Regions from separate parts of the Burkholderia sp. EMB26 genome, predicted to be linked through region 2. Evidence: predicted binding sites of a transcription regulator. Region 2 holds the regulator's gene; each other region holds the start of a gene.
What was found. Region 2 encodes FliA, which starts transcription of late flagellar genes. Its sites were predicted from a motif close to CTAAAGTTTNNNNNNNNNNNGCCGNTA; they were not measured.
Positions count from the first base shown of each region.

Region 1: the regulator FliA is predicted to act here: its motif matches at 1,977-2,003, upstream of fliS (flagellar export chaperone FliS).
Region 3: the regulator FliA is predicted to act here: its motif matches at 5,303-5,329, upstream of flgK (flagellar hook-associated protein FlgK).
Region 4: the regulator FliA is predicted to act here: its motif matches at 5,109-5,135, upstream of KU887_RS05480 (DUF4088 family protein).

Region 1 covers NZ_CP078070.1:3,445,635-3,452,696, forward strand. Annotated here, with positions in the region: gene KU887_RS16240 (flagellar hook-length control protein FliK) at 1-1,007, opposite strand, end outside; gene KU887_RS16245 (flagellar protein FliT) at 1,140-1,472, opposite strand; gene fliS (flagellar export chaperone FliS) at 1,469-1,903, opposite strand; gene fliE (flagellar hook-basal body complex protein FliE) at 2,143-2,487, opposite strand; gene fliF (flagellar basal-body MS-ring/collar protein FliF) at 2,736-4,499, shown strand; gene fliG (flagellar motor switch protein FliG) at 4,489-5,484, shown strand; gene fliH (flagellar assembly protein FliH) at 5,477-6,160, shown strand; gene fliI (flagellar protein export ATPase FliI) at 6,193-7,062, shown strand, end outside.
Region 2 covers NZ_CP078070.1:258,189-265,250, forward strand. Annotated here, with positions in the region: gene flhB (flagellar biosynthesis protein FlhB) at 1-230, shown strand, start outside; gene flhA (flagellar biosynthesis protein FlhA) at 227-2,329, shown strand; gene flhF (flagellar biosynthesis protein FlhF) at 2,326-4,143, shown strand; gene KU887_RS01240 (flagellar biosynthesis protein FlhG) at 4,136-4,954, shown strand; gene KU887_RS01245 (RNA polymerase sigma factor FliA) at 4,977-5,711, shown strand; S-adenosyl-L-homocysteine riboswitch at 5,813-5,930, shown strand; gene ahcY (adenosylhomocysteinase) at 5,963-7,062, shown strand, end outside.
Region 3 covers NZ_CP078070.1:3,395,479-3,402,540, forward strand. Annotated here, with positions in the region: gene KU887_RS16000 (transcriptional regulator GcvA) at 1-413, shown strand, start outside; gene KU887_RS16005 (solute carrier family 23 protein) at 477-1,784, opposite strand; gene flgL (flagellar hook-associated protein FlgL) at 2,062-3,297, opposite strand; gene flgK (flagellar hook-associated protein FlgK) at 3,315-5,246, opposite strand; gene KU887_RS16020 (flagellar brake protein) at 5,436-6,191, opposite strand; gene flgJ (flagellar assembly peptidoglycan hydrolase FlgJ) at 6,411-7,062, opposite strand, start outside.
Region 4 covers NZ_CP078070.1:1,153,891-1,160,952, reverse strand. Annotated here, with positions in the region: gene KU887_RS05525 (lactate utilization protein C) at 1-91, opposite strand, end outside; gene pncB (nicotinate phosphoribosyltransferase) at 179-1,378, opposite strand; gene fdxA (ferredoxin FdxA) at 1,669-1,992, shown strand; tRNA gene KU887_RS05510 (tRNA-Asn) at 2,095-2,170, shown strand; tRNA gene KU887_RS05505 (tRNA-Asn) at 2,243-2,318, shown strand; gene KU887_RS05500 (CreA family protein) at 2,446-2,931, shown strand; gene KU887_RS05495 (AraC family transcriptional regulator) at 2,952-3,857, shown strand; gene KU887_RS05490 (AzlC family ABC transporter permease) at 3,985-4,752, shown strand; gene KU887_RS05485 (AzlD domain-containing protein) at 4,749-5,087, shown strand; gene KU887_RS05480 (DUF4088 family protein) at 5,248-6,030, shown strand; gene KU887_RS05475 (hypothetical protein) at 6,166-6,567, opposite strand; gene KU887_RS05470 (RNA-binding S4 domain-containing protein) at 6,832-7,050, shown strand.

The DNA of each region.
Region 1 (7,062 bases), 370 kb from region 2:
TCCCCGCCGCCGCGCGGCGCACGGTGGCCGGGCTCGTCGGGTTCGATCGTCCAGTCGAGCCGCGCGCCGGGCCACGCCTCGCCGGTCCAGCGAAACTGGTCGGTCGCGAGCGCGTCGAGCTGTTGCCGAACGAGCGGCACGGCGGCCGGATGCACGGTTGCGAGCGGCGGCTGCGGATCGGGTGACGCGGCGGCCAGCTCGGCACGCGCGGGCGTCCAGCGCGCATCGGCGTGCGCAGCCAGCGGATCGGCCGGGTCGGACGGCAGCGACGCGCCCTGCCGGGCCGCCGCAGGTGCGGGCTGCGCGGGGTCGCGCGCAGGTGCGCCGCCCTGCGCCGGCGGTTGCGCGCTTGCCCGCGCGGCGGCCGGCAGCGGCGGGCGCTGCGCGAGCAGTTCATCGAGCACGTCGGTCGACGCGTGCGAGACGGCTTCCGGGTCGACCGGCGCGAGCGCGGTCGCGAGGCGTGCCTGCGGCTCCCGCATCAGCGCCGCGAGCGGACGCTGGCCGGCCAGCCACTGTGCGAGATGGGATTCGTAGAACAGGCCGCTTTCGCTCACGGCCTGCGCGAGCGCCGCCCGCAGCGCCGCGACCGGCGGCGGCGCGAGCGCATCGCGCGCGGCCGCGGCGGACGACGCTTGAGCCGAAGCCGGCGTGGCAGGCGCGGCGGGACCGGACGCCGCCGGCGCACGCGCCGGCACGGGCGTATCGGTGAGCAGCACGGCGGGATCGGCCAGCAGCGGCAGCCGGCCGACGATCGCCGGTGTCGCATCGCCGCCCGAGCGCGAGATCGCGTCGAGCACGCGCCCGACCTCGGACAGCGCGGTCTGCGTGGAAGCCGGCGGCGCGGCGGGCGGGCTGCCGGCCGGCGGCGCGGACGATGCGCCGGCGCCCGGCGTGCCGACCTGCGCGGTCGCGCCGCCGCCGGCGGGCGCCGAAACGGTGCCGGTCAGCAGGCTGTCGAGGCGGCTCGCCAGCAGCGCGGCCGCAACGGAGTCGATACCGGTCATGATCGGAGCCTGCTTATATCAGCCACATCGTTGCGAATCCGGGTGCGGCACGCCGGTGCCGCTGCGGGAACAGCGCGCGCCGCGTGCGGCACCGGGCCCGGACGCTTCGCACCCGTCTCCCGGAACCCGGCCCTACCCGCGCGCGCGGTAGAGATCGGTCAATACCTGGGTCGAGCGCCGCGCCTCGAACAGCGCGGACAGCCGCGCGACGTCCGGGCTCGCGAGATCGCGGATCGCGGCGTCGTCGGCCAGGATGCGGCGGATCAGGTCGAGCTTGCGGCCGAGATCCGATTCGTCGAGCGCGACGCCCGGATCGGCCTCCTTCAACCCGTCGACAAGCTGCATGAATTCGGCCTGCAACCCCGGCAACGCGCTCCAGTCGGCGCCGCGCGCGGCGCACAGCATCCGGCCCGACACGGCGGCGAGCGCCTCGTAACGCGCGAAGTATTCGGCCTTGTGATTCATCGTGATGCTTCCGCTACCTGTTGCGCGGCCATCCGCGCGACTTCCGGGGCGATGCCCGTCCATGCTTCCTCGAGCGTCGCGAGCAAGCCGTCGACCTCGACCAGCATCGCGTCGCTCGCCTGCGCGTTCGCTTCCAGCAGGCGCCGGCCGATATACGCGTACAGCGCATTGAGCCGGTCGGCGATCTCGCCGCCCGCGTCGCGGTTCAGCGACGCCTGCAGGCCGCTCTCGACGATCCGGATCGCCTTGCCGATCGCCTCGCCGCGCCCGGCCACGTTGTCCTGCTGCAGATGCATGCGCGCCAGCGCGATCGCCTGCCGCGCGCCCTGGTACAGCATCGCGATCAGCCGGTGCGGGGAGGCGCCCATCACCCCGGTCTCGACGCCGACACGCGCGTACGCACTGGCTCCAGCGTGTCCTGGGGAAAACATGCGCTTCTCCTTGTTATTGCCTGCTATACGGGAGCCGCCGCCGTGCGTTGCACGGCGCGGCCTTCACCGGAGTTATCGGAAGGGATTTGAAAAGCTTTAGGTGCGCGGGGGGCCGCCGCCGGGCCTGCGATGCCGGCTCGCCGGACTCGTTCGGCAGGCCCTGAACCGTCCGCGGATGACCCCGGATGGCCGTCGCCGGATGGCCGTCCCCGGATGGCCGTCCCCGGATGCCCGTCGCCTCACACCGACATCTGCATGATGTCGTTGTAAGCGCTCACTAGCTTGTTGCGGACCTGAAGCCCGAACTGGAAGCCGATATTGGCTTTCTGCATGTCGACCATCACGTCGTTCAGCGAGATGTTCGGCGCGCCGACCTCGAACGCCTTCGCCTCGCCGAGCGCGTGCTGCTGGTCGCCGCTGATCTTGTCGAGCGATGCCTTCATCGCGCTCGCGAACGTGCCGGCCGTCGCCGCGCCCGAGCCGGCCAGCGCCGCCGTCGGGCTCGCGACGCCGCCGGACGCCTGCGCGGCCATCGACTGCATCTGTTGCAACACCGAACCGATTCCGCTGACGTTCGCAGTCATGCTGTCCCCAGACATAGAGAAGAGACCCGGACGCACCGGGCGACCCGCCGGCGCCGCACCACGCGCACCATGCCGGATCGCGAAAAAGGATAGCAGCGCGGCGCGCGTCAAAGCCGCGAAAGTACGGGGGAAACCCCGCTCTTTTCGGTCGATCGGAGTGCGCCCCCGGTCACGATAATCGCATCGTGTCATTGTCCGCCCGCTCGTCCGAGCGAGCTCAGTCGTCCCGCTCCGGAGAAACTCGACGCATGGATTCGCAGGCCAACTCGCTGATCAACCCAGACGCCCGCGCGGGCCTCAGCCCGGCGCCCGGCGCCGCCGCGGCCGCCGCGTTGCCGGGCGCGGGTGGCGCAGGCGCGGACTTCGGGCTGGGCGGCTTCGCGGAACGCATTCCCGGCATCTCGCGGATGAAGGGCAACCCGAAGCTGCCGTTCGTGATCGCCGTCGCGTTCGCGATCGCCGCGATCACCGCGCTCGTGCTGTGGAGCCGCGCGCCCGACTACCGCGTGCTGTACAGCAACCTGTCGGACCGCGACGGCGGCGCGATCATCGCCGCGCTCCAGCAGGCAAACGTTCCCTACAAGTTCGCCGATGCCGGCGGCGCGATCCTCGTGCCGTCGAACCAGGTGCACGAGACGCGCCTGAAGCTCGCCGCGATGGGGCTGCCGAAGGGCGGCTCGGTCGGCTTCGAGCTGATGGACAACCAGAAATTCGGCATCAGCCAGTTCGCCGAGCAGATCAACTACCAGCGCGCGCTCGAAGGCGAGCTGCAGCGCACCATCGAATCGATCAACGCCGTGCGCGGCGCGCGCGTGCATCTCGCGATCCCGAAGCCGTCGGTGTTCGTGCGCGACAAGGAAGCGCCGAGCGCGTCGGTGTTCGTCGACCTCTACCCGGGCCGCGTGCTCGACGAGGGCCAGGTGCAGGCGATCACGCGGATGGTGTCGTCCGGCGTGCCCGACATGCCGGCCAAGAACGTGACGATCGTCGACCAGGACGGCAACCTGCTGACCCAGACCGCGTCCGCTTCCGGCCTCGACGCGAGCCAGCTCAAGTATGTGCAGCAGGTCGAGCACAACACGCAGAAGCGCATCGACGCGATCCTCGCGCCGATCTTCGGCGCCGGCAACGCGCGCTCGCAGGTCAGCGCCGATCTCGATTTCTCGAAGATCGAGCAGACGTCGGAAAGCTACGGCCCGAACGGCACGCCGCAGCAAGCCGCGATCCGCAGCCAGCAGACCAGCAGCGCGACCGAGCTCGCGCAGGGCGGCGCGTCGGGCGTGCCGGGCGCGCTGTCGAACACGCCGCCGCAGCCGGCCTCCGCGCCGATCGTCGCCGGCAACGGCCAAAACGCGCCGCAGACCACGCCGGTCAGCGACCGCAAGGACCAGACGACCAACTACGAGCTCGACAAGACGATCCGCCATACCGAACAGCCGATGGGCAGCGTGAAGCGGCTGTCGGTCGCGGTCGTCGTCAACTACCAGCCGGTCGCCGACGCGAAGGGCCACGTGACGATGCAGCCGCTGCCGCCCGCGAAGCTCGCGCAGGTCGAGCAGCTCGTGAAGGACGCGATGGGCTACGACGAGAAGCGCGGCGACTCGGTGAACGTCGTGAACAGCGCGTTCTCGACCGTGAGCGACCCGTACGCCGACCTGCCGTGGTGGCGCCAGCCCGACATGATCGCGATGGCGAAGGAAGCCGCGAAGTGGCTCGGCATCGCGGCGGCCGCGGCGGCGCTGTACTTCATGTTCGTGCGCCCGGCGATGCGCCGCGCGTTCCCGCCGCCCGAGCCGGCCGCGCCGGCGCTCGCGGCGCCGGAAGACGCGGTCGCGCTCGACGGCCTGCCAGCGCCGGACAAGGCGGCGGAGGAACCGGACCCGCTGCTGCTCGGCTTCGAAAACGAGAAGAACCGCTACGAACGCAACCTCGACTACGCGCGCACGATCGCCCGCCAGGATCCGAAGATCGTCGCCACCGTCGTGAAGAACTGGGTGTCCGATGAACGCTGAAGGCTTGACCAAGAGCGCGCTGCTGCTGATGTCGATCGGCGAGGAAGAGGCCGCGCAGGTATTCAAGTTCCTCGCGCCGCGCGAGGTCCAGAAGATCGGCGCCGCGATGGCCGCGCTGAAGAACGTCACGCGCGAGCAGGTCGAGGACGTGCTGCAGGACTTCGTGAAGGAAGCCGAGCAGCACACCGCGCTGTCGCTCGATTCGAGCGAGTACATCCGCTCGGTGCTGACGAAGGCGCTCGGCGAGGACAAGGCCGGCGTGCTGATCGACCGCATCCTGCAGGGCAGCGACACGAGCGGCATCGAGGGCCTGAAGTGGATGGATTCGGGCGCGGTGGCCGAGCTGATCAAGAACGAGCATCCGCAGATCATCGCGACGATCCTCGTGCACCTCGACCGCGACCAGGCCTCGGAGATCGCGTCATGCTTCACCGAACGGCTGCGTAACGACGTGCTGCTGCGGATCGCGACGCTCGACGGCATCCAGCCGGCCGCGCTGCGCGAACTCGACGACGTGCTGACGGGCCTGCTGTCCGGCAGCGACAACCTGAAGCGCAGCCCGATGGGCGGCATCCGCACCGCGGCCGAGATCCTGAACTTCATGACGAGCGTGCACGAGGAAGGCGTGCTCGAAAGCGTGCGCCAGTACGACGCCGATCTCGCGCAGAAGATCATCGACCAGATGTTCGTGTTCGAGAACCTGCTCGACCTCGAGGACCGCGCGATCCAGATGGTGCTCAAGGAAGTCGAGTCGGAAACACTGATCGTCGCGCTGAAGGGCGCGCCGCCCGCGTTGCGCCAGAAGTTCCTCGCGAACATGTCGCAGCGCGCGGCCGAACTGCTCGCCGAGGATCTCGACGCGCGCGGCCCGGTGCGCGTGTCCGAAGTCGAGACGCAGCAGCGCCGCATCCTGCAGATCGTGCGCAACCTCGCCGAGAGCGGCCAGATCGCGATCGGCGGCAAGGCGGAAGACGCGTATGTCTGATTCGGCGAGCGATCGCGTGGGCACCCTCACCGCGTACCAGCGGTGGGAGATGGCGTCGTTCGACCCGCCGCCGCCCCCGCCGCCGCCCGACCACGCGGCGGCCGCTGCCGCCGCGCTCGCCGAGGAACTGCAGCGCGTGCGCGACGCCGCGCACGCCGAAGGCCATGCGGCCGGCCACGTCGAAGGCCAGGCGCTCGGCTACCAGGCCGGTTTCGAGCAGGGCCGCGAACAGGGTTTCGAGGCCGGCCAGGCCGACGCCCGCGAACAGGCCGCGCAGCTCGCGGCGCTCGCCGCGTCGTTCCGCGAAGCCGTGTCCGCCGTCGAACACGATCTCGCGTCCGAGCTCGCGCAGCTCGCGCTCGACATCGCGCAGCAGGTCGTGCGCCAGCACGTGAAGCACGACCCGGCCGCGCTGGTCGCCGCCGTGCGCGACGTGCTCGCGGCCGAACCCGCGCTGTCCGGCGCGCCGCATCTCGCGGTGAATCCGGCCGACCTGCCCGTCGTCGAAGCGTATCTGCAGGACGATCTCGACACGCTCGGCTGGACCGTGCGCACCGACGCGTCGATCGAGCGCGGCGGCTGCCGCGCGCACGCCGCGACCGGCGAGGTCGACGCGACGCTGCCCACGCGCTGGCAGCGCGTCGCCGCCGCGATCGGCAAGGTGAGCACGTGGTGACGCGCTCGCCCGACGCGTTCGCGCACGACGGCATGACGCCGCTCGAACGCGAGCTCGCGCTCGCGTCGTTCGGGCCGGCGGCCGCGCACGATCCCGCGGACGACGCCACGCCGCACGCCGCATCCGCGGCTGCCGACGCCGCCCCGCGCGCGCCGCACAATCCGCATCTCGCGCACTGGCGCACGCACCTGAACGGGCTCGCCGCGCGCAGCCACCGCGCGCTGCCGCTGCGGCCGTGCGGACGCCTCACGCGCGCGGCCGGCCTCGTGCTCGAGGCGATCGGGCTGCGCCTGTCGGTCGGCGCCGAATGCACGATCGAACTGCCGCCCGGCAGCACGCTGCCGCACGCGGAAGCCGAAGTCGTCGGCTTCGCCGGCGACCGCCTGTTCCTGATGCCGACCACCGACGTCGCCGGCGTCCTGCCCGGCGCCCGCGTGTGGCCGCGCGAAAGCGCGCCCGTCGCCGATCCGCTCGCGGGCGCGAAGCGGCTGCCGGTCGGCTGGGAGATGCTCGGGCGCGTCGTCGACGCGTCGGGCCGCCCGCTCGACGGCCTCGGCCCGCTCGCGTCGAAAGTCGATGCGCCGCTGTCGGCGCCGTCGATCAACCCGCTCGATCGCGAGCCGATCCACCACGTACTCGACGTCGGCGTGCGCGCGATCAACGCGCTGCTCACCGTCGGCCGCGGCCAGCGAATGGGCCTGTTCGCCGGCTCCGGCGTCGGCAAGTCGGTGCTGCTCGGCACGATGGCGCGCTATACGAGCGCGGAAGTGATCGTGATCGGCCTGATCGGCGAACGCGGCCGCGAAGTGAAGGAATTCATCGAACAGATCCTCGGCGAGGACGGGCTCGCGCGCTCGGTCGTCGTCGCGGCGCCGGCCGACGTGTCGCCGCTGTTGCGGATG
Region 2 (7,062 bases):
ACAACGTCGAACTCGAGCGCGAGATCCCCGGTTCGCTGTACTCGGCGGTCGCCGAAGTGCTCGCATGGGTGTACCAGCTCAAGCGTTTCCGCTCGGAAGGCGGCGCGTTCCCGGCGGTGCCGGTCGATCTCGACGTGCCGGCCGAACTCGACAAGGGCACGTCGGTCGCCGCCGACGACGAACGTGAAGAAGCCGAGGACACGCTCGGCAAACGAGGGACCGCGGCATGAGCACCCCGACCACCGGCCTGTTCGCGAAGCGCCCGAACCTGCTGGCAGGCACGAACCTGCGCGCGCTCGCGGGCCCGATCCTCATCTGCATGATCCTGGGGATGATGATCCTGCCGCTGCCGCCGATGCTGCTGGATCTGCTGTTCACGTTCAACATCGCGCTGTCGGTGATGGTGCTGCTCGTCAGCATGTACACGATGAAGCCGCTCGACTTCGCGGCGTTCCCGAGCGTGCTGCTGTTCTCGACGCTGCTGCGCCTGTCGCTGAACGTCGCGTCGACGCGCGTCGTACTGCTCGAAGGCCATACCGGCCCGGACGCGGCCGGCCAGGTGATCGAGGCGTTCGGCCACTTCCTGGTCGGCGGCAACTTCGCGGTCGGCATCGTCGTGTTCGTGATCCTGATGATCATCAACTTCATGGTGATCACGAAGGGCGCGGGGCGGATCGCCGAAGTGTCCGCGCGCTTTACGCTCGACGCGATGCCCGGCAAGCAGATGGCGATCGACGCCGACCTGAACGCGGGCCTCATCAACGAGGAACAGGCCCGTAAGCGGCGCCTGGCCGTGTCGCAGGAAGCGGAGTTCTACGGGTCGATGGACGGCGCGTCGAAGTTCGTGCGCGGCGACGCGATCGCCGGCCTGATCATCATGGCGATCAACGTGATCGGCGGGCTGATCGTCGGGATGGTCCAGCACGACATGAGCTTCGCCGCGGCCGGCACCAACTACACGCTGCTGACGATCGGCGACGGCCTCGTCGCGCAGATCCCGTCGCTCGTGATCTCGACCGCGGCCGGCGTGATCGTGTCGCGCGTCGCGACCGACGAGGACATCGGCACGCAGATCACCGGCCAGCTGTTCACGAACCCGCGCGTGCTGACGATCACCGGCGCGATCATCGTGCTGATGGGGCTGATCCCGGGGATGCCGCACTTCGCGTTCCTCGCGCTCGGCGGCGGCGCGATCTGGCTGGCGCGCACGCAGACCAGGCGCGCGGCGGCCCGCAAGGCGGCCGGCGACGTGACCGACATCGCACCGCCCGCCGTGCTGCCGGCCGACAGCCACGAAGCGACCTGGGACGACGTGCAGCTGATCGACCCGCTCGGCCTCGAAGTCGGCTACCGGCTGATTCCGCTCGTCGACAAGAACAGCGACGGCGAGCTGCTCAAGCGCATCAAGAGCATCCGCAAGAAATTCGCGCAGGAAATCGGCTTCCTGCCGCCGGTGATCCATATCCGCGACAACCTCGAGCTGCGGCCGAACGCGTACCGGATCGCGCTGAAGGGCGTCGAGATCGGCGCGGGCGAAGTGTTCCCGGGCCAGTGGCTCGCGATCAACCCGGGCCAGGTGACGGCCGCGCTGCCGGGCGCCGTCACGCAGGACCCCGCGTTCGGGCTGCCGGCCGTGTGGATCGACGTCGCGCTGCGCGAGCAGGCGCAGGTGTACGGCTACACGGTGGTCGACGCGAGCACGGTCGTCGCGACGCACCTGAACCATCTCGTCGTCCAGCACGCGGCCGAGCTGCTCGGCCGCCAGGAAGTGCAGGCGCTCGTCGAACGCACCGGCAAGGATGCACCGTCGCTCGTCGAGGACCTCGTACCCAAGACGATCTCGCTCACCACGCTGCAGAAGGTGCTGCAGAACCTGCTCGAGGAAGGCGTGCCGATCCGCGACATGCGCACGATCCTCGAGGCCGTGTCCGAGCATGCGGGCCGCGGCGACGCGTTCGAGATCACCGCCGCGGTGCGCCTGTCGCTCGGCCGCGCGATCACGCAGCAGTGGTATCCGGGCAACGGCGAAATGCAGGTGATGGGCCTCGACGCGAACCTGGAGCGCGTGCTGTCGCAGGCGCTCGCCACCGGCGCGAACCCGGGCCTCGAACCCGGCCTCGCGCACAACCTTCTGACCGGCACGCAGCAAGCGATGCTGCGTCAACAGAATCTCGGGCTGCCGCCGGTGCTGCTGGTGCAGCACGCGCTGCGCGCGATGCTCGCGCGCTTCCTGCGCCGCAGCCTGCCGCAATTGAAAGTGCTGTCGTATGCCGAAGTGCCGGACACACGCACGATCAAAGTCGTTAACGTCATCGGGGGTTCCGCTTGAACATTCGCAAATTCACCGGCGCAACGAGCCGCGACGCACTTCGTCTCGTGCGCGAGGCGCTCGGCGCCGACGCGGTCGTGCTGTCGAACCGCACGCTCGATGACGGCAGCGTCGAAATCGTTGCACTCGCCGATTCGGAGCTCGCCGCGGTGGCGCCGCCGGCCGCGCGTCCGCGCGTCGCCACGTCGCGCGTGCCGGAGTCGGTGCCGGCCGCCGCCGTGCCGGGCATCGTGTCGCGCCCGGGCATCGCACCGCGCCCGGGCATCGCACCGCGCCCGGCCGTCAATCCGTACGCGGCCGGCGAAGGCGGGCTGCCGGACGTGTTCTCGTCGGTGTTCGGCGCGAGCGCCGACGCGCACGACGCGGATGCGCATTCTCCGTCGAGCGATGCGGACGCGCCCGCCGCGACAGCGCCGTCGATCGCCGCGCCGGCCGCCGGTACGCCCGCGCCCGGATCGCCGGCCGCCCCTTCCGAACCCGCACCGTGGCTGGTCGAGCACGCGAAGCGCCTCACGCAGCAGCGCGACGCGCTGATCGCCCGGGCGCAGGCGCCGGCCGAGCCGCAGCCGAGCGCGCCCGCGCCGCGCGCCGCGGCCAGCGCGACGCCGCCGGACTGGGCGCGCGACATCGTCCGCGACGCCGAACGCCGGATGCCGGCCGCCGGCGTGACGGCCGCGGGATCGCCCGCCGCCGGATCGCCGGCCGCCGCGAAGCGCGTACCCGACACGGGTGCCGCGTACGCCGGCAGGGCGACGGAACGCACGCGCCTGTCCGCCGACACCGCCGCCGCGGTGGCCGATGCGGTGAAGTCGCGCCTCGAGCGGATCGTCAACGACACGGTGATGCAGGAGCTGGGCGAGCTGCGCGGGATGATGCAAGAGCAGTTCGACAGCCTGATGTGGCACGACCGCCAGCGCCGCAGCGCCGTCCACGGCGCGCTGACGAAGCACCTGTTCGCGGCCGGCTTCTCCGCGCAGCTCGTGCGGATGCTGGTCGACAACCTGCCGTCCGGCGACGGCGCGCAGACCTTCGGGCAGGCCGCGGAATGGGCGCAGTCGGTGCTTGCGTCGAACCTGCCGGTGCTCGACAGCGAGGACGCGCTGATGGAGCGCGGCGGCGTGTTCGCGCTGATGGGGCCGACGGGCGTCGGCAAGACGACCACCACCGCGAAGCTGGCCGCGCGCTGCGTGATGCGCTTCGGCGCGAGCAAGGTCGCGCTGCTGACCACCGACAGCTACCGGATCGGCGGCCACGAGCAACTGCGCATCTTCGGCAAGATCCTCGGCGTGCCGGTGCACGCGGTGAAGGATGCGGGCGACCTCGCGCTCGCGCTGTCCGAGCTGCGCAACAAGCACATCGTGCTGATCGACACGATCGGCATGAGCCAGCGCGACCGCGCGGTGTCCGACCAGATCGCGATGCTGCACGGCGCGAACGCACCGGTGCAGCGCCTGCTGCTGCTCAACGCGACGAGCCACGGCGACACGCTGAACGAAGTCGTGCAGGCGTACCGCAGTGCTGGCGAGCATCCCGACCTGGCCGGCTGCATCCTCACCAAGCTCGACGAGGCGACCCACCTCGGCGGCGTGCTCGACACGGTGATCCGCTACAAGCTGCCGGTCCACTACGTGTCGACCGGCCAGAAGGTGCCGGAGAACCTGTACGTCGCGTCGACCAAATTCCTGCTGAAGAGCGCGTTCTGTGTGCCGCGCGACGGCTCGCCCTTCGTGCCGCAAGACGAGGACATGCCGACGCTGCTTTCCGCACTGACCGCACGTTCCACCGCCGAGCTGCACGAGGTGCGATTTGGATAAACGGATCATCGATCAGGCCGAAGGGCTGCGGCGCCTGCTGGCCGGGCGCGCGTCGCGCATCGTCGCGGTGACGGGCGGGCCGGCGGGCGTCGGCTGCACGTCCACCGTGGTGAACCTCGCGGCGGCGCTCGCGTCGCTCGGCAAGGACGTGCTCGTCGTCGACGAGCGCGCCGACGTGCACTCGGCCAGCGCGACGCTCGCGGGCGCGTGGCTGCGCGACGGCGAACGCACGCGGGTGGCGGCCGGCTTCGGCCTGTGCGGCGCCGCGCGGCTCGCGCGCGCCGGCTACAGCGACGCGCAACTGAGCGACTTCATCGACGGCCCGGCCGACATCGTGCTCGTCGACGCTCAGCTCGGCGCCGACGGCTCGTTCTCGGCGCTCGCGCGCGAAGCGCACGACGTGCTGGTCGTCACGCGGGTCGCCGCGCAGGCGATCACCGAGGCATACGCGTGCATGAAGCGGCTGCATTTCGCGCACGCGTTCGCGCAGTTCCGCGTGCTGACCAATCAGGTCGGCAGCCACGCGGACGCGAAGACGGCCTTCGACAACCTCGCGGGCGTCGCAAGCCGCTACCTGACCGTGTCGATCGCCGATGCGGGCTGCGTGAGCGCCGATCCGCTCGTCGAGCACGCCCGCGACCTGATGCATGCGGTGGTCGACGCGTTCCCGTCGTCGCCCGCCGCGCGCGACTACCGGCAGATTGCCGCCGACCTGTTGTACTGGCCGATGCGCCCGCGTTCGGGTGCGGGCCGGGCGGTCCACGCCGGCGGCAAGCCGTCGTACGAGGCGGGCGCGGCACACGCCGCGTGAGCGCCACCCGAAGGAGAGAGCCATGATGTACAACGCTCAAGGAAAGATGTCCCAGGCCGACGTGCTCGCGCAATATGCGCCGCTCGTGCGCCGCCTCGGGCTGCAACTCGTCGCGAAGATGCCGGCGAGCGTCGATCTCGACGACCTGATCCAGGCCGGCATGATCGGCCTGATGGACGCGGCCGGCCGCTACAAGGAAGACCAGGGCGCGCAGTTCGAGACCTATGCGACGCAGCGCATCCGCGGCGCGATGCTCGACGAGCTGCGCAGCAACGACTGGCTGCCGCGCAGCCTGCGCAAGACGTCGCGCGAGGTCGAGCACGCGGTGCACCAGGTCGAGCAGCACCTCGGCCGCTCGGCGAGCGAGACCGAGATCGCGCAGCACCTGAACATGCCGCTCGACGAATACCAGGGGATGCTGCAGGACCTGCACGGCAGCCAGCTCATCTACTACGAGGATTTCGACCGCGCGGCCGACGACGAGCCATTCCTCGACCGTTATCGCGTCGATCACGCCGATCCGTTGTCGGCGCTGCTCGACGAGCACCTGCGCGAGGCGCTGGTCGAGGCGATCGAGCGGCTGCCGGAGCGCGAGAAGCTGCTGATGTCGCTGTACTACGAACGGGGTCTGAATCTGCGCGAGATCGGCGCGGTGCTCGAAGTGAGCGAATCGCGCGTGTGCCAGCTGCACAGCCAGGCCGTCGCGCGCCTGCGCGCGCGGCTGCGCGAACAGGCGTGGGTCGGCGCCGAGTCCTGACCCCTTGTCGACGGCCGCGCGCGCCGGCGCCGCGCGCCCGTGCCGCGCTCGTGTGCGGGTCCTTGCGCATTCCGCGCGCCGATTTGCTACAATCCCCTCCGTTTTCCGAGGAGCGTTGCGACGGACCACCAGCGTCCGCCAGGCTCGGAGAGCTTCACCAAGCAGCCGTGCGGCGATTTTTTCGCGCCGGCCCCGCTTCCTGAACGGCGCTCACGTCACCAATCTAGAAACTTTTTAGAAAGGAGGGCGTGATGAACGCCATTATCGATTCCAAGGCATCCACCGATTACGTCGTCGCCGACATGGCGCTGGCCGGCTGGGGCCGCAAGGAACTCAACATCGCCGAGACCGAAATGCCGGGCCTCGTGCAGATCCGCGACGAATACAAGGCGCAGCAGCCGCTGAAGGGCGCGCGCATTGCCGGTTCGCTGCACATGACGATCCAGACGGGCGTGCTGATCGAGACGCTGAAGGCGCTCGGCGCGGACGTGCGCTGGGCATCGTGCAACATCTTCTCGACCCAGGATCACGCGGCGGCCGCGATCGTCGAAGCCGGCACGCCGGTGTTCGCGTTCAAGGGCGAATCGCTCGACGAATACTGGGAGTTCTCGCACCGCATCTTCGAATGGCCGAACGGCGAATTCGCGAACATGATCCTCGACGACGGCGGCGATGCAACGCTGCTGCTGATCCTCGGCTCGAAGGCCGAGAAGGACCGTTCGGTGATCGCGAAGCCGACCAACGAGGAAGAAGTCGCGCTGTACAAGTCGATCGCGAAGCACCTCGACGTCGACGCGACCTGGTACTCGAAGCGCCTCGCGCACATCAAGGGCGTGACCGAAGAAACCACGACCGGCGTGCACCGCCTGTACCAGATGGAAAAGGACGGCCGCCTGCCGTTCCCGGCGTTCAACGTGAACGATTCGGTCACGAAGTCGAAGTTCGACAACCTGTACGGCTGCCGCGAGTCGCTCGTCGACGGCATCAAGCGCGCGACCGACGTGATGATCGCGGGCAAGGTCGCGGTCGTCGCGGGCTACGGCGACGTGGGCAAGGGCTGCGCGCAGTCGCTGCGCGGCCTCGGCGCGACCGTGTGGGTCACCGAAATCGATCCGATCTGCGCGCTGCAGGCGGCGATGGAAGGCTACCGCGTCGTGACGATGGAATACGCGGCGGACAAGGCCGACATCTTCGTGACGGCGACCGGCAACTATCACGTGATCAACCACGATCACATGAAGGCGATGCGCCACAACGCGATCGTCTGCAACATCGGTCACTTCGACTCGGAAATCGACGTCGCGTCGACGCGCCAGTACCAGTGGGAAAACATCAAGCCGCAGGTCGACCA
Region 3 (7,062 bases), 420 kb from region 2:
ACTTCCTCGACGAAAGCGTGATTCCGGTGTGCAGCCCGGCGCTGCTCAAGCGCGCGCCGATCACGCGCGCGGACGATCTCGCGCGGCACGTGCTGCTGCATTCGGATACGCGGCCGGAAGGCTGGCGCGACTGGTTCGCGGCGGCCGGCGTCGCGATGAAGGGCCGCAAGCGGCAGTCGTTCGACCACTTCTACCTGGCGCTGCAGGCGGCCGTCGACGGGCTCGGCGTCGCGCTCGGCCCGTTGCCGCTGATCGACGACGAGCTCGCGAGCGGGCGCCTGGTGATGCCGCTCGACGGGCCGCGCATCGCGACGCGCAGCTACTGGTGGATCGCGCCGGGCGCGCCGGCCGACGATCCGCTCGTCGCGCAGTTCTGCGGGTGGCTGCAGGGACAGTCGAATACCGGCGCATAACGCGCACGCGCCGCCGGGATCGACAGGACGGCGGCGGGCGGCATGGCACCGCCCGCGCCCGAATCAGACCACCGGGCCCGGTTCCTTTTCCTTGCGCAGGATCGCGTACAGGATGATCGCGCCGAACGTCGCGGTGCCGATCCCGCCGAGCCCGAAGCCGCCGATCTTCAGCGAGAAGTCGCCGGCGCCGAGCACGAGCGTGACGGCAGCGACGATCAGGTTGCGGTTGTCGGAGAAGTCGACCTTGTTGACAACCCAGATCCGCGCGCCCGTCACCGCGATCAGCCCGAACACCACGATCGACACGCCGCCGAGCACGGGGCCCGGGATCGTCTGGATCACCGCGCCGAACTTCGGCGAGAAGCCGAGGCCGATCGCGATCAGCGCGGCGAGCGCGAACACCAGCGTCGAATAGATCCGCGTGACGGCCATCACGCCGATGTTCTCCGCGTAGGTGGTGACGCCCGTGCCGCCGACGCTGCCCGACACGATCGTCGCGAGCCCGTCGCCGATGAACGCCCGGCCGACGTAGCGGTCGAGGTTGGTGCCCGTCATCGCGCTGACGGCCTTGATGTGGCCGAGGTTCTCCGCGACCAGGATCACCGCGATCGGCGCGAGCATCAGCATCGCGTGCGGATCGAACACCGGCGCGCGGAAGCTCGGCACGCCGAACCACGCCGCATGCGCGACGATCGCGAAATCGATCGGCTTGCCGAGGCCCATCCCGTTGGTCGCGATCGCGTAGATCACGTACGCGATCACGAGCCCGACCAGGATCAGCAGGCGCTGCATCATTCCGCGCGCGAACACCGCGACGCCGCCGACGCACAGCACCGTGACGAGCGCCATCACCGATTCGAAGGTGGAGCCCGACACGCCCTTGACCGCGATCGGCGCGAGGTTCAGCCCGATCACCGCGACCACCGCGCCGGTCACGACGGGCGGCATCAGCGTCTCGATCCAGCGCGTGCCGATCGCCTGCACCAGCGCGCCGAGCGCGACGTACACGACGCCGCACGCGACGATCCCGCCGAGCGCGACCGGAATGTTCGGGTTCGGGCCGCTGCCGCCGTAGCCCGTCACCGCGATCACGAGGCCGATGAACGCGAAGCTCGAGCCGAGATAGCTCGGCACGCGGCCGCCGACCAGCACGAAGAACAGCAGCGTGCCGATGCCCGACATGAAGATGCACAGGTTCGGGTCGAAGCCCATCAGCAGCGGCGCGAGCACGGTCGAGCCGAACATCGCGACGACGTGCTGCACGCCCATCGCGACCATCTGCGGCCACGCGAGGCGCTCGTCGGGGCCGACCACGCGCGAGCTCGCGCCGGTCGGCTGGACCCGCCAGCGCGGGAAATAGGAATCGGACATGGGAAAGCGCTCCTGTCGGTCGTCGGTCGCCGGCTGCCAGGGATGCGCCGGTCTGGAATCTGGCGCGAGTTTACGGAGCGGAAATGGGGCTGGCAAGCGAACCGGTACGCGGCGTCGGCGGGCGGAACAGCCAGGTGCGGGGCGGCAGGCCGCGCGAGAGAACCGGTGCGCGACCGCGCGGGCCGGCGACGTGCCCGCCCGCGCACGATGCGCGTGCGGCGGCGAGCGCCGGCCGTGAAGTATGCGTGCGCTCACATCGCGGCCGGCACGTCGTGCATCAGGGGTTGATGTACTGGAACAGCGACAGGTTCTGCAACTGCGCGTAAGCCTTCTGCGAGCCCGTCAGCGCGTTCTGCATCTGCAGGAACTGGCTGATCGTCGCGACCATGTTGGTGCTCGTCAGGTCGGCCAGGTTGCTGCTGACCTGCAGCGTGTTGGTCTGGTTCACGGCCTGCATCGCCTTGATTTCCTGCTCGCGGCCGCCGACCGACGCCTGTACCGTGAGCACGTTCGTCATCATGTTGTTCAGCTTCGTCGTGCCGGTGGTCATCGCGTTCGCGAGCGCGGTCGCGGCGGTCGTGTTGCTGCTGATCGGCACCTTCAGCGCGGCGATCATCGTGTCGAGCGCCGCGAACACGTCGGTGCCGGCCTGCGGCGCGGGCGTGACCGTGAACGTGTCGCCCGGCGCCGGCTTGCCCGACACGGGCACCGACAGGCCGTTGCCGAGCGCGATCCCGGCGCCGTCCGAATACGGTTGCGCGGGGGTCGTGGTCGGCGGCACGACGGTGTTGTCGGTCACCGTGTAGGTCGGCGCGGCGGCCGTGCCGCCGAACGCGATCGTGAACTGGTGCGCGTTGGACGCGGCCGACGGGCTCGTGATCGTCACGCCGCCGATCGTGCCGGTGCCGGTGTTGCCGGTGCCGGCGAGCGGCACCGGCTGGCTGCCGAGCATCGGCACCGACAGGAACACGTTCGCGCCGTTGTCGCCCTGCGCGATCGAGCGCGTGTCGGCGATCTGCACCTCGCGCGAGCCGGTGTCGCCGCTGTAGGTCACGCCGCCGCCCGGCGCGTTCGAGAACGGCGCGGTGGCCGTCTTGAAGCCGGCGAACAGGTAGTTGCCCGCGCCGTCCGTCGAGTTCGCGAGCGTCAGCAGCTGGTCGCGATAGCCCTGCAGCTGCGTCGACAGTGCCGAACGATCGCTGTCCGACAGCGAGCCGTCGCCGGCCTGGATCACGACCGTGTGGATGCTGTTCAGCAGGTTGTTGACGCTGATGAGCGTCTGGTCTTCCTTCTGCAGCGACGACAGCGCGGCGTTCTGGTTCGCCGCGTACTGCGACAGCGTCGCCGACGTCATCGACAACTGCACGGCCTGCGCCGCGCCGAGCGGGTTGTCGGCCGGCGTCGCGAGGCTCACGCCGCTCGAGATCTGCTGGTACAGCTGCGAGAGCTGCGCCTGCTGGTCGCTCATCTGGGCGACGTTCATCTGGTAGAACTGCGCAGTGGAAATCCGCATCGCTTCGAACCCCGAAATCAGTTGAACAGGCCCAGCACGGTCTGGAACAGCGTCGACGCGGTCTGGATCACCTTCGCGTTCGCCTGGTAGAGCTGCTGGTACTGCATCAGGTTGGCCGCTTCCTCGTTCTGGTTCACGCCCGACACCGACTGCTGCGCCTGCGTGATCTGGCCGACCAGCGCGGTCTGCGCGGCGCTCGACGACTTCAGCTGGCTCGCCGTGTTGCCGATGCCGTTCACGTAGTTCGCGTACGCGCCCGTCAGCGTGGTCGAGCCGTTGCCGAACGCCTTCGAGTTGACGAGCTTCGACAGCGCGAGCGCGTTGCTGCCGTCGTTCGTGCCGCCCGTGTTCGGCGCGACCTTGAACGTGTCGCCGGCCGCCGGCGTGCCCGACACCGTCACCGTGACACCCGCCGTCAGCGTGATCGGCGAGCCCGACTGGTACGGCTGCGCGGCGCTGGTCGTCGGCGGCACGGCCGTGTTGTCGGTGACCGTGTAGGTCGGCGCGGCCGCGGTGCCGCCCATCGTGATCGTGTAGTTGTGCGCGTTGGCCGCGGCCGTCGCGCTCGTGACGGACAGCCCGCCGATCGTGCCGTTGCCGGTGTTGGTCGTCGTGGCCGACGGCACGTACGGCGCGGCCGCCGCGATCGCGGAGCCGTTCGACGTCGCGAGGCCGAAGCCGTTCAGCGCGCCGCGCGTCGGCTGCACGGTGAACTTGTCGCCGGCGCTCATCGAGCCGGACGAGAACGAGAAGTTCAGCCCGCCGATCGAGGCCGGCATCGACTTCGACGTCCCCACCACCGTGCCGGTCGCACGGTCGGTCAGCGTGTAATTCGTGCCGTCGTACGCGAGCGTGTAATCGCTGGTGGTCGGCTGCGCGGCGTTCGCGAACGACACGGACAGCGTCGCGTTGCCGGTATTGCCCTGGTTCGCGTAGGTGATCGGCGCGCCGGTCGAAAACAGGTTGCCGCCGATCTTGCCCGACAGGTCGATGCCGAGCGCGTTCTGCGCGTTGACCTGCGCGGCGAAGCTGGTCGCGATCGCGCCGAGCTGGGCCTGGGCCGGGTCGAGCGTCTGACTGCGGAACGCGAGCAGGCCGCCGAGCGTGCCGCCCGACAGCGACGCGTCGGACAGGAACTGGTTCGGCCCCTGCGGGTTCGCGCCCGCGATGCCCTGCGACACGACGGTCAGCTCGCTCGGATCGGACGGCGACGTGACGGTCGCGAGCTGGTAGCTCTTGTCCGCGACGACGAGCGGCGTGCCGCCCGACATGAACACGCTGTAGCCGTCGCTGTTGCGCACGACCTGCACGCCCGCGAGATTCGACAGGTTCGACACCGCGAGGTCGCGCTGGTCCATCAGCTGGTTCGGCGGCTGGCCCTGGCTGCTCGCCGCGGCGATCTGCTGGTTCAGTTGCGCGATCTGCGCGGTGTACGCGTTGATCTGCGTGACGGTGCTCGTGAGCTGCGTGTTCACGCTCTGGCGCAGCGCGTCGTACTGCTGGCCGGCCGCGGTGATCTGATTCGCGAGCGTCTGCGCATTGCTCATCGCGGTCTGCCGCACCGACGAGTCGGACGCGCTGTTCGCGACGTTCTGCATCCCGGTGAAGTAGCTCGTGATCGCGGTCGAGATGCCGGCCGTCGGGCTGCCGATGTAGTTGTTCAGCTGCGTGACGAGCGAGTACCACGTCGACAGCGCGCCGCCCTGCGTCTGCGCGCCGTTCAGCTGGTCGCTCAGGTACTGGCTGTACTGCCGCTGCACGGTGACGGTGTTCACGCCCTGGGGCATGTAGCCGCTGCTGGTGTACTGCCCGCTTGCCTCCGCATAGACGGGGCGTTCGACCGAATAGCCCGGCGTCGCGGCGTTGCTGATGTTCTGGCCGGTCGTCGTGAGGCCCCAGAGCGCGGCATTCAGGCCGCTGACGCCGAGGTTCATGAGTGTGTTGGACATGCGCGATCCTGATGAGCCGGCCGCGCTGCGGCCGCCGGGTTGCGTGACTCCCGGTATAACGGCCGCGGATCGAAAAAATTGAGGAAAAAATGCACGTGCGACGCACGGGCGTGCGTCGCCGGTCGAAGCGGCCGGCGGGGGCGCCGGCGTTGCTGCGCGGGCGGCCCGGGCCGGCCCGCCAGGTGCGCGTCAGGCCCGCGCGAGCGAGCGGCGCTTCATTTCGAGCTGCGTGATCAGCCGCTGCAGCGTGTTCTCCGCACTGCCCGGCAGCGACATGTAGCGAAAGCCGAGCTGGTAGCGCCGCGACCCGTTCGGCATCTGGGTCGAACGCTGCGACACCAGTTGCAGGTCGAGCGACAGCTTGCCGTGGCCGGTCAGCTCGAGTTCGACGTCCGGCAGCAGCGTGCCGACCTCGAGCGCCTCGACGCGCTCGTCGGCCGTGCGCAGCCCCACGCCGCCGAGCGACAGGTTGTGCACCTCGAACAGGAAGCTTTCGCCGTCCGGCAGCTTGCCGCGGCACAGGAACGGATCGACGACCGGCGCGTCGACGCGGAAATATTCGCGGCGCTGGATGCAGACCAGCACGTCGGGGAAATCGGCGACGAACGCGGGCAGCCCCTCGTAGCGCGTCTCGCGCGGCGTGCCCGTGGTGAATTCGACGCGCACGCCCTCCGGCGAGGCCGCGAACGTGCAGTGCGACGCGCCGAGGATGCCGGCGTTCTGCTCGGACAGCGCGCCCCAGTCGAACGTGAACGTCCGCGCGCCGACGTCGACCTCGAGCAGGCGCGTGACGAGCTGGCCGCCCGGATACTGGACGGTCAGGAAATCGCCGCGATTCACCAGGTTGCGCAGCTGCACGCCGATTTCCAGCGGATTGCGGCGGGCATAGTCGGGCCCGGAGTGGCCTGCATCCAGGCTGGGGTCCGTCGACGTTTCGATATTCATGGCTAGCCGGTCTTTCTTGTCATGGGCGCCCGGGGCAACCGGTGCGCAATAAAACCGGGCCAGAACGGGGGCCCGGTCGCAGGTCTCTCACACTTAGCGGCAGTGCTGACCGAAAGTTTAGATCGAAACGGCGATTTTTTTCGCGCAAACGTTGAAACCGCGCGCGGCGGGGTGCCGGGCGCGGTCCGAAGGGGGACAAATCGGTGGCGGGCGGGCCCGTCAGCCGATCTGCTGCATGATCGAGATCAGCTTCTTCGCGTAATTCGGGTCGGTTGCGTAGCCGGCCTTCTGCATGCCGTGCGCGAAGCCTTCGACGCTGCGGCTCGCGCTCAGCACGCCCGCATAGCGCGGATTGTTCTTCAGCAGGTTCGCGTAGTCGGTCATCGCGTGCTCGTACGAGTCGTACGCGCGGAATTTCGCGACCACGCGGCGCGGCGTGCCGTTCACGTATTCGGTGGTCAGCGCCGACACGGTGCGCCCGGTCCAGCCCTTGTTCGCCTTGATGCCGAACACGTTGTAGCTGGTCGAGCCGTCCGCCGCGCGGATCTCGCGCTTGCCCCAGCCGGATTCGAGCGCGGCCTGGCCGACGATGAACCGCGCCGGGATGCCGGTCGTCGCACTGGCCGCCTGCGCGGGGCCCGCGAGCCGGTCGACGAACGCGTCCGCGTCCTGCACGCCGCTCGCGCCCTTCAGCGGCGGCGTCAGCGCGCTGCCGGCCGAGTAGCCGCGCGCGCCGGCGAGCGCGCCGTTGTTCGCCGCGTTCGCATAGGCCTTCGCCATCGCGTTCATCGCGGCGAGGCTGCCTTCGTTGCCGGCCGTGCCGAGGCCGCCGATGCCGCCCGCGCCGATGTCGGCCGCCGTGTCGCTGCCC
Region 4 (7,062 bases), 900 kb from region 2:
CGTCGCGCTCCGCTGCATCGGGTTCGGCCGCGCGCCCCTGCGCCGCGCGAATGCGCGCGAGGATCTGGCGACGGGCAGCGGAAGTGTCCATGAACGGTCCTCGTGACGGTGGCGGGCAATACGTCGGATTATACCGACCGCCCCTGCCGCGACGCACCTTCGGCCGAACGGCCGGCGCCTACTTCGACGCGTCTTCCTCGACCGGCTGCGCGATGCCGAACACCTGCCGCAGGTACGCGAGATACGCCTTGTCGTCGCACATGCTCTTGCCCGGCGAATCGGACAGCTTCGCGACCGGCTGCCCGTTGCAGCGAACCATCTTGATCACGATCTGCAGCGGCACGTAGCCGAGATCGTTGGTGAGGTTGGTGCCGACGCCGAACGCGAGCTTGCAGCGGCCGCGGAACCGTTCGTACAGCTGCATGACCTTCGGAATGTCGAGCGCGTCCGAGAACACCAGCACCTTGGTGCGCGGGTCGCACCGGTTCGCTTCGTAATGGCGCAGCATCCGCTCGCCCCACTCGAACGGATCGCCCGAATCGTGGCGCGCGCCGTCGAACAGCTTGCAGAAGTACATGTCGAAGTCGTTCAGGAACGCGTCCATGCCGTAGACGTCCGACAGCGCGATCCCGAGGTCGCCGCGATATTCCTTCGCCCACATCTCGAAGCCGTAGATCTGCGAATCGCGCAGCCGCGGGCCGAGCGCCTGGCACGCCTGCAGATACTCGTGCGCCATCGTGCCGAGCGGCGTGATGTCGTGCTTCATCGCGTACAGCACGTTGCTCGTGCCCGCGAACTGCGGGCCGAGCCCGTCGCGCAGCGTGAGCGCGACTTCCTCGTGCCAGACCTTCGAGAAGCGCCGGCGCGTGCCGTAATCGGCGATCTTGCAGTCGGCGAACTCAGGCTTCGCGCCGAGCAGCTTGATCTTCTCGCGCAGCCGTTCGCGGCCTTCGCGATAGTCGGGCTCGCGCTGCGTGTTGCGGAAATAGACTTCGTTGACGATCGCGAGCACCGGGATCTCGAACAGGATCGTATGCAGCCACGGCCCCTCGATCACGATGTCGATCTCGCCGTTGCCCTTCGGCGACGGCGTGACCGAGATGTACTTCTCGTTCAGGTGGAACAGCGCGAGGAAATCGACGAAGTCGCTCTTGATGAAGCGCATCCGCCGCAGGTAATCGAGTTCGACGTCGGAAAAGCGCAGCGAGCACAGGCCGCGCACCTCGTCGCGAATCTCGTCGATGTACGGCACGAGATCGACGCCGGGCGTACGGCACCGGAAGCGGTATTCGACGTTTGCAGCGGGAAAGTGATGCAGGACGACCTGCATCATCGTGAACTTGTAGAGATCCGTGTCCAGCAGCGAAGTGATGATCATGATGACGGCACCGCCAATATCATGACCGGGCCCCGGCGCACCGCGCGCCGCCCGGTCTGTCGGTCATGTTACCCGAATGCGGGCCGGACCATCGTGAAACCGCCCTCGCCGCCGGGCCGCGTCGCGCCGCCGCCGGGTGCGCGGGTATCCGCGTTGCGCATGCCATAAACTAATCACGAAACGATATAAGCCGGATAGCCGACCACGTCATGCGGGTTTTGCGCTTCAGTTACAATGCCGCTTTTGGCGCAAACGCCACCCCATATATACCGCCAAGCAGGAGCGTTTTAATGACTCACGTTGTGACCGAAGGCTGCATCAAGTGCAAATACACGGATTGCGTGGATGTGTGCCCGGTGGATTGCTTCCGTGAAGGTCCCAACTTTCTCGCCATCGATCCGGACGAGTGCATCGACTGCGCCGTGTGCGTCGCCGAATGCCCGACCAATGCGATCTATGCCGAAGAAGACGTTCCGACCGACCAGCAGCAGTTCACCGAGCTGAATGCCGAGCTGGCGAAGAATTGGCCGTCGATCACGAAGACCAAGCCGGCGCCGGCCGACGCGGACGAGTGGAAGGACGTGCAGGAGAAGCTGCACCTGCTCGAGCGCTGATCGCGCGGCGGCCGCAAAAAATTTCATGCGGCGCGGCTCCAAGGTGTTGACAGGTTAGCGAACACTCCATACAATCTCGTTTCTCTGCTGTTGCTTGTTTGTTCCCCGATAGCTCAGTCGGTAGAGCGCCGGACTGTTAATCCGTAGGTCCCTGGTTCGAGCCCAGGTCGGGGAGCCAAAAACGCAAAGGCCCGTTGAAAGTGGACGGGTTTTTTGTTGGAACACACAACACGCAGATGTACCGATTTATTCCCCGATAGCTCAGTCGGTAGAGCGCCGGACTGTTAATCCGTAGGTCCCTGGTTCGAGCCCAGGTCGGGGAGCCAAACAGCGAAAGGCCCGTCATTCGACGGGCCTTTTGTTTTTCCGGCCGCCGTTCCCTCTTCCCGCTTTTCGTGGTCCGGTCATGCGCATGCTAGAGTTTCTGTCCCGCATTCGCATCCGGTTCCGTCGATGAAGCATCGCCTCTTCCGTTTCGCCCCCGTCGCCCTCCTGTTCTCCGCCGTCGCCGCCGCACCGTTCGCGCACGCGGAGGAAGTCGGCAGCGTCAACACCCATTTCCGCGTCACGGGCTCCGATCGCGTGGTCGTCGAGGCCTATGACGATCCGGTCGTGAATGGCGTGACCTGCTACGTGTCGCGCGCCCGCACCGGCGGGATCAAGGGCACGCTCGGCGTCGCCGAGGATCCGAGCGAAGCGTCGATCGCGTGCCGGCAGGTCGGCCCGATCAGCTTCAAGGAACCGCTCAAGCAGCAGACCGACGTGTTCAGCGAACGCATGTCGTTCATCTTCAAGACGCTGCACGTCGTGCGCGTGATCGACAAGAAGCGCAACACGATCGTCTACCTGACCTACAGCGACCGTATCGTCAGCGGCAGCCCGAAGAACGCCGTGACCGCGGTGCCGATGCCCGCCGGCACGACGATTCCGGTCAAGTAAGCCCGCTCCCGCGCCCGATCATGTCCGCCGCCCGCCTCCCCGATTCCGCACGCTACTGGCGCACGCCGCTCGTGCCGGACGCGGATCTGCTCACGGCCACCTATCGCGATCACGCGTTCGCGCCCCACTGGCACGACGCGTACACGATCCCCGTGATTCTCGAAGGCGCGGAACGCTTCACCTATCGCGGCACCGGCTACGTCGCCGAAACGGGCACCGTGCCCGTGATCAATCCCGGCGAAGTGCATACGGGCTCGCGTGCCGCCGACGAGGGCTGGTGCTATCGCGTCAGCTACATGCCGGTCGAATTCATCCGCGAACTCGCCAGCGCGATCGCGGGCCGTCCGCAGGATGCGCCATGGTTTGCCCCCGACGTGATCCGCGACGCCGATCTCGCGGCCCGGCTCACGCTCGCGCACCGGATGCTGGAAGCCGGCAGCGAGCGCGCGCTGTCGTCGCAGGCCGATGCGGCCGGACAGCCGGCCGGCGATCCGGCCACCGACGCGCCGCGCCTCTACGATCCGCTCGCCGCCGAAACCGCGATGCTCGACGCGCTGTCGACGCTGATCGTGCGCCACGCCGACGTACGGCCGCGACCCGCGCCGCTCGCGGCCGACGAGCCACGCGTCGACGCGATGCGCGAGCGGCTCGCCGCCGACCTGATGTCCACGGTGACGCTCGACGAGGTCGCGCAGGCGGCCGGCCTGTCGCCGTTTCACGCGGCGCGCCTGTTCACGCGTACGACCGGCATGCCGCCGCATGCGTGGCGCAACCAGTTGCGGCTGCAGCGTGCGCTGGCGCCGCTGCGCGCGGGCGTGCCGGTCGCCGATGTCGCGGCGGCCAGCGGCTTCGTCGACCAGAGCCACTTCACGCGGCATTTCAAACGGATGTTCGGCGTGCCGCCCGGGCGCTGGCAGGCAAGCTGACGCGCGGCTTCCCGCCGTCGTCGGCCGCACGGCCGCCCGCGCCGGCCGGCACGCGGGCGCCGGCCCCGTTCCGGCGGGCGCAAGAACATACAAGCCGGCCCGCCACCGGCCCGCTATCCTCCCGCTCATGGAGGAGCGCTTCTTGAACAAGACACCCGCATCGCCCCCGCGCCGCCCGCTCAACGAATGGCTCGACGGCGCGCGCGACACGATTCCGATGATGATCGGCGCCGCACCGTTCGGCGTGATTTTCGGCACGCTCGTCGGCGGCGGCCCGCTCGCCGCCTGGCACGGCGCGCTGATGTCGCTCGCCGTGTTCGCGGGCTCCGCGCAGTTCATCGCGCTCGGCCTGATCGCCGGTAGCGCGAGTTTCGTCGTCGTGCTCGCCACGACACTGATCGTGAACCTGCGCCACCTGCTGTACAGCGCGACCCTCGCGCCCTATGTCGCGCACCTGCCGCTGCGCTGGCGCGCGACGCTCGGCGCGTTGATGACCGACGAGGTGTTCGCGGTCGCGTACGGGCACTACCGGCACTACCCGCCCGGCACGATCGGCCCCCACTACTTTTTCGGCTCCGGGCTCGCGATGTACCTGAACTGGCAGGTCTGGACGCTCGCGGGCATCGGCTTCGGCGCGGCATTCCCGGGCCTGCAGTCGCTCGGCCTCGATTTCGCGATGGCGGCGACCTTCATCGCGATCGTCGTCCCGCAGCTCGGCACGCTGCGCTATTTCGCGGCGGCCGCCACGGCCGGCACGCTCGCGTACTTCTGGCAGGGCTGGCCGTACAAGCTCGGGCTGCTCGGCGCGGTCGCCGTCGGCGTCGCGATCGGCGTCCTGCTCACGCTGCTGCACGATCGCACGCGCGCCGGCTCGCGCTCGGAGGCCGCATCGTGAGCTACGCGCTGTTGATCCTCGGCATGGCCGTCATCACGTATGCGATCCGCTCGACGTTGTTCCTGTTCGGCGAGCGGCTGACGTTCCCGCCGCTCGTGCGAACCGCGCTCGGCTTCGTGCCGGTCACCGTGCTGACCGCGATCATCGTGCCGATGACCGTTTCGCCGCACGGCGGCACGGCCGAGCTGACCTGGCGCAATCCGCAACTCGTCGGCGCGCTCGCCGCCGTGCTGGTATCGGCCACGACCCGCCGCCCGCTCGTGACGATCGCCGCCGGACTCGTGGTGTTCTTCCTGTGGCAAGGGGTCGTCCTCCCGCACTGGCTGCCCGCCTGAGCGCTCGCTCGATCGCGCCCGCTCAAGTTTCCGCCCGGTGCGCCGATATAGGAGATGAAGACCCGCCACCGGCCTCGGCGCGCACCGGTCAGTCGACGCTGCGCCCGCCCCGGTGCGCCGTGCCGGCGCCGGCCTGCGCGGGCCGCCATCGAGACGATTCATGGGCCAGATCACCCTTTCCCTCAAGGACGACACGCTCGAGTCCCTGCGCAAGGACTACGATGCGTTCGTTCGCGTGTCGCTGAAACTCGACCCGCAATTCGCGACGCCGTCGTTCGAGGATTTCCTGCGCGCCAAGCTGCTCGACAACATGGTGCCGCTGACCGAGCACGCCGTGCAGCGGATGCTGCAGGGCGGCCAGTACGCATGGGCGAAGCGCACGCTCGACAAGGAATTCCCGGACGTCGTCGCGATCCTGATGCGGCAGGCCGGCGAATTCGGCTTCGGCTTCGCGTCGCGCTCCGAGTGGACGCCCGACGAACTCGCGAAGGCCTGCCGCGACTGGGCGAAGGCGATCGTCGCCGAAGCGCAGGGCGACGCGTCGCTGATCGATCCGCTCGCGTCGCAGATCAAGGGCGCGGCGCAGGACATCCAGACGCTCGAGGAATCGATGCAGACGCCGGCGTGGCGGCTCGCGGAATCGCTGCGGCAACGGATCTACGAAGCCAAGCTCGCGTGCGAGATGAGCGTCGGCAGCACCGCGCGCGACAAGCTCGGCGAACTGCGCGGGCTGCTGCGGCTCGGGCTCGCGCACGGCTCGTTCCAGAAGCAGGAAGCCCAGCAGATCATGGAATACCTGCGGCTGCTGAAGCCGGAGATCTTCGTCGAGGAACCGTACGACGTCTTCGCGCGGCTCGCCGCGTGGCTGCGCAGCGTGTTCACACCGGCCGCCGTGCGGCCGGCCCAGGGGCAGGGACAAGGGCAAGGCCCGCGCCGGCCGTGACGGCTCGCCCGTCCCGCTGAACCTTTTACCTCATGAAAAAGGCCCGGCTCGCGTCAAGCGAACCGGGCCGCCGGACGATCGCCGGTCGCGACGCACCGCCCGAAGGCGAGCGTCGCGACAAGCGCCGGGCATCGCTTACTGCGTGGCGCCCTGGGCCGATGCCCCGCCCTGCGCGCCGACCGATGCGCCGCCCTCGGTCGCCTCGTCGGCCTTCGCCTTGGCCGAACCGGCATGGCTCTTGGCCGACTTCGCCGCATGCTTCGTGTGCTTCTTGGTCGAATGGACGGCCGACGACGTCGTATCCTTCGCGCCATCGGCTGCCGCGCCGACCGCATCGGTCGCAGCACCCGTCGCATTGCCCGACGCGTTCGCGCCGGCCCCGCCCTGCGCGCCTGCACCGACACCGGCCGCCGGCGTCTGCGCCTGCACGCCGGCACCGGCTGCGCCTTGCGCCGTCGTGCCCGTCTGGGCGAATGCGGCCGAAGTGGCGAACGCCGTCAGCGCGGCACCGATCAGCATCGTACGAATCTTGGACATGGCAATTCTCCTCAAGAAGTTGTCCGCCCGGGCCGCCGTTGCGGTCCGTCGCGTCCCCGCCGCAACACGCAGCAGGTACGACAGAAGACCGGCGGCCCGCGCGGCCGGTTCGCCAATCTCTCAGACTGTTACCCACCGTTTCATTTGCTGACGAATCGCTCACAGTCCTTTACATCCGCCGGCAGCCGGCCGCGCTCGCGTGCCGGCCCGCGGTGCCGTATGATGCGGGGCGTTTCCTCCCGCGCGTCGCGCACCTTCCTCGTCATGCCCAATCTGGACTTCACGCTGACCGGCGAATACGTCGAGCTGCACAACCTTCTCAAGATCACCGGCCTCGCGGACAGCGGCGGCACCGCGAAGCTGATCGTCGCGTCCGGCGCCGTGAAAGTCGACGGCGCGGTCGAGCTGCGCAAGACCTGCAAGATCCGCGCGGGCCAGGTCGTGCTGCTCGGCGACACGCGCATCGCGGTGCGCGAGGCCTAGCCCCCGCCGCGT